One region of the Nocardioides houyundeii genome, then DNA from elsewhere that is predicted to be linked to it. Evidence: riboswitches for the same ligand, from Rfam matches in the RefSeq annotation. Region 1 holds a riboswitch; the other holds the start of a gene.
The links. A riboswitch is a leader RNA that binds a small molecule or an ion and turns the genes downstream of it on or off. The one in region 1 is predicted to bind cyclic di-AMP.
Positions count from the first base shown of each region.

Region 2: it holds a riboswitch for cyclic di-AMP, as region 1 does, so the genes downstream of both, C0R66_RS05445 (C40 family peptidase) here and C0R66_RS07150 (C40 family peptidase) in region 1, are expected to answer to the same signal.

Region 1 is NZ_CP025581.1:1,467,940-1,471,402, forward strand. It holds gene C0R66_RS07135 (DEDD exonuclease domain-containing protein) at 1-545, opposite strand, end outside; gene C0R66_RS07140 (hypothetical protein) at 642-908, shown strand; gene C0R66_RS07145 (hypothetical protein) at 991-1,200, shown strand; cyclic di-AMP (ydaO/yuaA leader) riboswitch at 1,302-1,460, shown strand; gene C0R66_RS07150 (C40 family peptidase) at 1,544-2,464, shown strand; gene C0R66_RS07155 (hypothetical protein) at 3,014-3,463, shown strand, end outside.
Region 2 is NZ_CP025581.1:1,128,448-1,131,910, forward strand. It holds gene C0R66_RS05430 (DNA glycosylase AlkZ-like family protein) at 1-338, shown strand, start outside; gene C0R66_RS20065 (HIT family protein) at 408-659, shown strand; gene C0R66_RS20070 (HIT family protein) at 617-817, shown strand; gene C0R66_RS05440 (SDR family NAD(P)-dependent oxidoreductase) at 922-1,695, shown strand; cyclic di-AMP (ydaO/yuaA leader) riboswitch at 1,865-2,023, shown strand; gene C0R66_RS05445 (C40 family peptidase) at 2,029-2,733, shown strand; gene C0R66_RS05450 (DUF3048 domain-containing protein) at 2,861-3,463, shown strand, end outside.

The DNA.
Region 1 (3,463 bases):
GCGTCCGACAGGGCCCGGTGGTTGGGCGTGGTGGTGGAGCCGAAGAGGGTGGCGAGGCTGGACAGCTTGCAGTTGGGCGTCTCGTCCCGGGTGACCACCCGGCGGGCGAGCTTGGCGGTGTCGACGACCTCGAACCGCGGCCAGGGCCGCCCCTGCTGCTTGGCGAAGTGCTGGAGGAAACCGACGTCGAACGGCGCGTTGTGGGCGACCAGCACGCTGCCTGCAGCGAACTCCAGGAACGCGGGCAGTGCCGACTCGATCGACGGGGAGTCGGCGACCATCGAGTTGGTGATGCCGGTGAGGACGGCGATGAACGCGGGTATCTCGGCGCGCGGGTTGACCAGCGTCTGGAACTCGCCGAGGACCTCGCCGCCCCTGACCTTCACGGCTCCGATCTCGGTGATCATCGAGCCGCCTGCTGCCGAGCCACCTGTGGTCTCGAGGTCGACGACGGTGAACGTGAGGTCGCGCAGTGGGCGCCCCAGCTCGTCGAAGCTGCGCTGGGACTCCCACCGGGTCGACGCGGTCTGCTGGGCGGTGCTCATGTCCGGTGACGTTAGACGCGAGCACCGACAGTCATCACGCGCCCGCGCGCACTAGGGTTGGTCCGCCCAGGTCCGATCCCATGCCAGGAGCGCGCGGTGAACCTTGAGCTGCCCGGCCCCACCACCCGGTTGCGCTGTGGCGCGTGCGGCAACCTGACCCGCTTCGACGTCACCCGCACCCGACGCACCACCGAGTTCTGGCACTTCGACCTCGCGGGCGAGCACGTCGTGGAGGAGTCCGAGCTCAGGGCCGAGGACGTCGAGAGCATCACCTGCCGGTGGTGCGGCCGTAGGGACGCCGTCGAGCTGGTGGACCGCAACGTGGTGGCGACCGGTGTCCAGGACCGACAGAGCGGGGGCTGATCGTCCCGGTCGGGACGCGCCGACACGCCGTCTGGCCCTGCGCGCGGCGGGACTGTCGGCGCTCGCTGCTTGAGTCGCTGACATGACGACGAGAATCGACTGTGACACCTGTGTGGTGCGGGGCCTGGCGTGCCACGACTGTGTGGTGACCGTGCTGCTGGGACCACCCCCCGAGCTCACGCTGGAGGACGATGCGCGCGACGCCCTGGACGTCCTGGCGGCCGGCGGACTCGTGCCGCCGCTGCGGATGGTGCATCCCGTCCCGGGGGGTCCGATCATCGAGTCCGCCTGAATTCACACCTTTCTCGGGCGCAAGTTGTCCTGGTCCCGTCCAGCCCACTAGCCTGACCCCAGACTCGCGTGGAAGTGGATCGTCGATTCGCGCGTGGGTCGCGTTGAGTCCCGTCAGCGCCTCCGGGTGTGCGGGAGCCGGGGAACCACAACTCTGGGGTGAATCGTCGACAAGGCGGGCTGCTGGCCCGAGGAGTCGGGGTAGGGCATGTCGTGCCCGAATCCGTCAGCTCACCCGGTAGACGTACGACAAGTAGGGAGACTGCCCGCTCGTGACTCGCGACCGGAAGCGAATCGGCAGGACGACCATCGCGTGCGTGGCCCTCGTCTCGACAGGTTTCGTCGTGGCGAGCCCCGTCCAGGCAGAGCCCGACATCAGCGACGTGCGCGGCCGTGTCGACCGCCTGTACCACCAGGCCGAGCAGGCGCAGGAGCGCTACAACGACGCCCGGCTCGAGCTCGAGGCACTGAGCGACCAGCTCGGCTCCCTCAAGGCTGACGAGAAGCGGCAGAACTCCCGCCTCGCGGTCGTGCGTGAGCAGGTCCAGGAGTCGATCGTCCGCCAGTACCAGGGCGAGAGCGTCTCCACCGTCGGCCAGGTCGTCGTCTCGGAGGACCCGGGTGCGTTCCTGGGCCAGCTGTCCACCATGTCGGCGTTCAACGACCTGCAGAACGACCTCTTCGACTCCTTCTCGACCGAGGTCGACGCGCTGGACATCCGCCAGGACGCGACGGCCGAGCGCAAGACCGAGATCGCGGAGACCACCAAGGCGCTCGCGGAGGAGAAGGCCGAGGTCGAGGCCAAGCTGTCCGAGGCCAAGAGCCTGCTCGGCAAGCTCGAGGACAAGGAGCGCGAGCGACTCCTGTCCGCATCCCGGGGGGACTTCACCCGGCTGCCCGAGAGCGTCCCCGCTTCAGGTCGTGCCGCCGCTGCGGTCAAGGCGGCCATGGCTCAGGTCGGAGACGCCTACGTGTACGGCGCAGTCGGCCCCAACGCCTACGACTGCTCGGGTCTGACCATGATGGCGTGGGGCCAGGCCGGAGTAGGCCTCCCGCACTCCTCCAGCGCCCAGTTCGGCTCGGGCGCCCGCGTCTCCCAGAACGACCTGCAGCCCGGGGACCTGGTCTTCTACTACTCACCCATCAGCCACGTGGGCATGTACATCGGCAACGGCATGATCGTGCACGCGGCCAACCCGTCGAGCGGCGTCCGCGTGGCAGGGGTCTTCTCGATGCCCTACGTCGGTGCCGTCCGTCCTGGCTGACCTCACCCCGAAGCGTCGCCTGGGGTCCGGGCGGCAGATGATCCTGCTCCTGGTGTTCCTGCTGGTCCTGGGCGGAGCGGTCCGCTGGACCGTGCAGGCACGCGTCCCGACACCGCCGCACGCCGGACCGGATCGGATCGTGGTCGCGTCCGCCTCGCCTGCGGCCCTCGCGAGTCTCCTCCACGCCTTCCGCGCCGCCGTCGTGAACCGGGACGAGGCGGCCGCGACTGGTCTGGGTGCAGATGCCGGCGCGCGCCAGCAGCTGCGCCACGTCGTGCGCAACGCGCGCGCACTCGGGATCGGTGGGTTCGAGGTGCGCTACCTGCGCCAGGACGGGGAGGCAGCGCCCGGCGGAGCGCGCACGGTGGTGGCCGAGGTGAGGTGGCAGCTCGCCGGCTACGACCCCGCCCCCTCCGTCTCGAAGGTCTCGGTGCGGCTAGTCCCGGAAGGGGCCGGATCGCGATCGCAGGCATCGACGCCTCCGGCGGCGCCCCTGCCCCGCTGTGGCTCACCTCCCGCCTGCACGTCGAGCGCTCCGCCAGAGTGCTGGTGCTGGCCCAGGACTCGCCACGGGCCGCACGCCGCGAGGCTGTCCTGGCACGGCGTGCCCTGGCCCAGCTGGAGGCGGTGCTCCCGCAGTGGCGGGGGAAAGCCGTGGTCGAGGTGCCCGCCACGGGGCGCGGCCTCGCTGCCGCTCTCGGGGCCCAGGAACCCGTCCCGGAGGGCACGGCCGGCGTCGTGTCGCCGGCGGGGGAGGGGCGCGGCCCCCGGACGCCGGTCCACATCTTCATCAACGGTGCCGCGGCCGGGAGCCGTCCTCACCACCTTCCCAGCGCCCAGCTCGTGCTGACGCACGAGCTGGTGCACCTGGCCACCAGAGCTGGGGACGAGCACCTCCCGTACTGGCTGCTCGAGGGGTTCGCCGAGCACGTCGCACTTCGTGGAGTGCAGCCCGGCCCAGGTACGGCGGGGCGGATCGCCGGCGCGGTCCGTGCGGGT
Region 2 (3,463 bases), 340 kb from region 1:
TGGACCGGCCCTTCTCGGGACGCGCCGCGCTGCTGTCGCCGTTCGACCGGTTGGTGCACGACCGGGAGCGCCTGGCGCAGATCTTCGAGTTCGACTACCAGCTGGAGATGTACAAGCCCGAGGCCAAGCGCCGATGGGGCTACTTCGCCCTCCCGGTCCTGTACGGCGACCGGCTGGTCGGCAAGGTCGACGCCCGGGCCGAGCGCAAGGCGGGCGAGCTGCGGGTCCGAGCGATCCACCAGGACGAGCCGCTCACGCCCGAGGTCGCCGACGGGGTGCGCGAGGAGCTGGCGGACCTGGCCCGGTGGCTGGAGCTGGAGCTGCGGCTGCCCGGCTGACGCCCCGCCCGTCGAGCCCGCCCGGGCGGCCCGCAGCACGTCAATGTCACTCCTGGCTAGGGTGCCGCCATGGACTGCCTGTTCTGCACCATCGCCTCGGGGGCCGCACCGGCGGAGGTGGTGCACTCCGACGCGGAGCTCGTCGCCTTCCTCGACACCCGGCCGGTCTTCAAGGGCCACGTCCTCCTGGTGCCCCGCCAGCACGTGGTCACGCTGCCCGACCTGCCCGCCCCCTGCGGGACGGTTTCCTGGAGGTCGCGCAGCGGCTGGCGAGCGCCATGGTCTCCGGGCTCGGCGCCCAGGGCTCGTTCGTGGCGATGAACAACACCGTGAGCCAGTCGGTGCCGCACCTGCACCTGCACGTGGTGCCGCGCACCAAGGGTGACGGGCTGCGCGGCTTCTTCTGGCCCCGTACGACGTACGCCGACGACGCCGAGCGGGCGGCGTACGGCGAGCGGATCAGGTCAGCCCTGGGCTGAACGGGCGTTGTGCGAGCCGCCCGGAGCCAGAGCGCGGCTCAGCACCTAGAGTGACCTCGGCGCAGGGACCGACCCTGTGCAGGCAGCAGAGGAGGATCCCTGACATGGGTCGTTTCGACGGTCGAGTCGCAGTCATCACCGGAGCCGCGCGCGGCATCGGCTTCGGCACCGCCCAGCGCTTCGCCGAGGAGGGGGCCAGCGTCGCGATCATCGACCTCGACGAGGCCGCGGCGTCCGAGGCCGCCGCCCGACTCACCTCCTCGACCGGCGAGGTCCGGGCCATCGGCATCGGCTGCGACGTCACCGACGCCGCCTCGGTCGAGGCCGCCTTCGAGCGCATCGTGGCCGACCTGGGCGGAGTGCACATCCTGGTCAACAACGCCGGGATCACCCGCGACAACCTGCTGTTCAAGATGACCGAGCAGGACTGGGACCTGGTGATGAACGTCCACCTCAAGGGTGCGTTCCTGATGACCAAGGCCGCGCAGAAGCACTTCGTCGCCCAGAAGTACGGCAAGATCGTGAACCTCTCCAGCGTATCCGCACTGGGCAACCGGGGGCAGGCCAACTACTCCGCCGCGAAGATGGGCGTGCAGGGCTTCACCCGCACCCTGGGCATCGAGCTCGGCCCCTTCGGCATCAACGCCAACGCGGTCGCCCCCGGCTTCATCGCCACCGAGATGACCGACGCCACCGCCGCGCGGCTGGGTCTGGACGTCGAGGAGTTCCGACGTCTCAACGCCGAGAACAACCCGGTCAAGAGGGTCGGCTTCCCCGAGGACATCGCAGCCGCCGTCGCGTTCCTGTGCAGCGACGAGGCGTCGTACATCACCGGTCAGACGCTGTACGTCGATGGGGGCGCCAAGCTCGTCAGCTGACCCCGTTAAACCTCCCGGACGGGGAGACCTCAGTCACGCCCTGAGCGTGGCGTGGTCTCCCCGTCTTTACTTTTGCACCCACCGCGTGTGTACCTTTTTTCAGTCGGACTACCGACCTCAAAAAATAGACACTGCCCCGGGTACGCCGAGTCCTGCCCGTCCGGGAGCAGCTCCAGACTCATCAGAAGTCGGGCAGGAGTGGGGGACCCACAGGTTCCACGCCGAGCGCTGCGCGCGCTCGGCTCGGGGTGAAGTCACCCAATGGGTGGCGGAGCACTTTCCAGCTCCAACCCGACAGCTCACCTCACAGGCGTGGGAAAGGAACACATCTCCATGTCTGCGACCCCTCGCACGCTTCACACGATCGTCCGCTCACTCATGCTCGGCACCCTCTCCGTCGGTCTGGTTCTCGGCCTCGGACTCACCGGCACCAGCACGACCACCACGGCCCAGGCCGCTCCCGCGTCCGACATCCGTCTGGTCTCCGATCACACCGACTCGGCCAAGACCGTTCAGGCCCGCAAGGCCGCGAAGGCCACCAAGCGCATCCAGGCCCGCAAGGCCGCGAAGGCGACCAAGCGCATCCAGGCCCGCAAGGCCGCCAGGGCCACCAAGCGCATCCAGGCCCGCAAGGCCCGGGTCCGGGCCCGCAGGGCCGTGCTCAGCAAGGTCGGCCGGGCCAAGGGCATCGCCCTGGCCCAGCGCGGCGACCGCTACGTCTACGGCGCCACCGGCCCGAACGCGTTCGACTGCTCTGGGCTGGTCCAGTTCGCCTACAAGCGCGCCGGCTTCCCGCGGATGCCCCGCACCTCCGGTGCCCAGGCCGGCCACACCCGCCGTATCGCCAAGGGTGCGATGCGTCCTGGCGACCTGATGTTCTTCGCCAACGGCGGCCGCGTCTACCACGTCGGCATCTTCATCGGCCGCGGCCGTGGCGGTGTCCCGCTGATGGTGCACTCCTCCCGTCCGGGCACCCCGGTGGGTGTCTCGGTGCCGTGGACCAGCAGCTGGTTCGCCGGCACGGTGCGCGCCGCCTGAGTCTCACCCCTCGGCGCAATCCGAACAGAAGAGATGGACAATTGTGCGGGCGCGCCTGACCCCGAAGGGGTCGGTGCGCCCGCACACTTTCTCCCGAGTCACTCGTTCCTCCCGATCGGAGCCCACCGTGCGTCGCACCCTCCCGCTGGCCACCGCCTTCCTCAGCGCAGCCCTGCTCCTCGCCGGTTGCGGGGGAGGGGGCGACGAGGAGACGCCGGAGGGCAGCCCCCCGGCGGCTGACTCCACCGAGTCGCCCGCGGCGCCGCAGACCTGGCCGCTCACCGGGCTGACGGCGGCCGAGGGCAAGTCCACGGCCAAGAACCTGCCGGTGCTGGTCACCAAGATCGACAACACCTCCAGCGCGGCGCCCCAGCTGGGCCTGAGCAAGGCCGACATGGTGGTCGAGGAGCTCGTCGAGGGCGGGACCACCCGGCTGGCGGCGTTCTTCTACAGCCAGCTGCCGGACGTGGTGGGTCCGGTGCGCTCCATGCGGGCCAGCGACGTCGGCATCGTCAAGCCCGTCGACGCGACCGTGATCACCAGTGGTGCCGCCCAGATCACCAAGAACCGCATCAACGCGGCGGGCATCCAGTTCTTCGAGGAAGGGGCCAAGGGCTTCTTCCGGGAGCCCTCCCGCTCCGCGCCGTACAACCTGATGGCGCGGACCAAGGAGGTCGCGACCCTGGCCAAGGTCGACTCCTCGCGTCCTGAGGACTACTTCGTCTTCGGG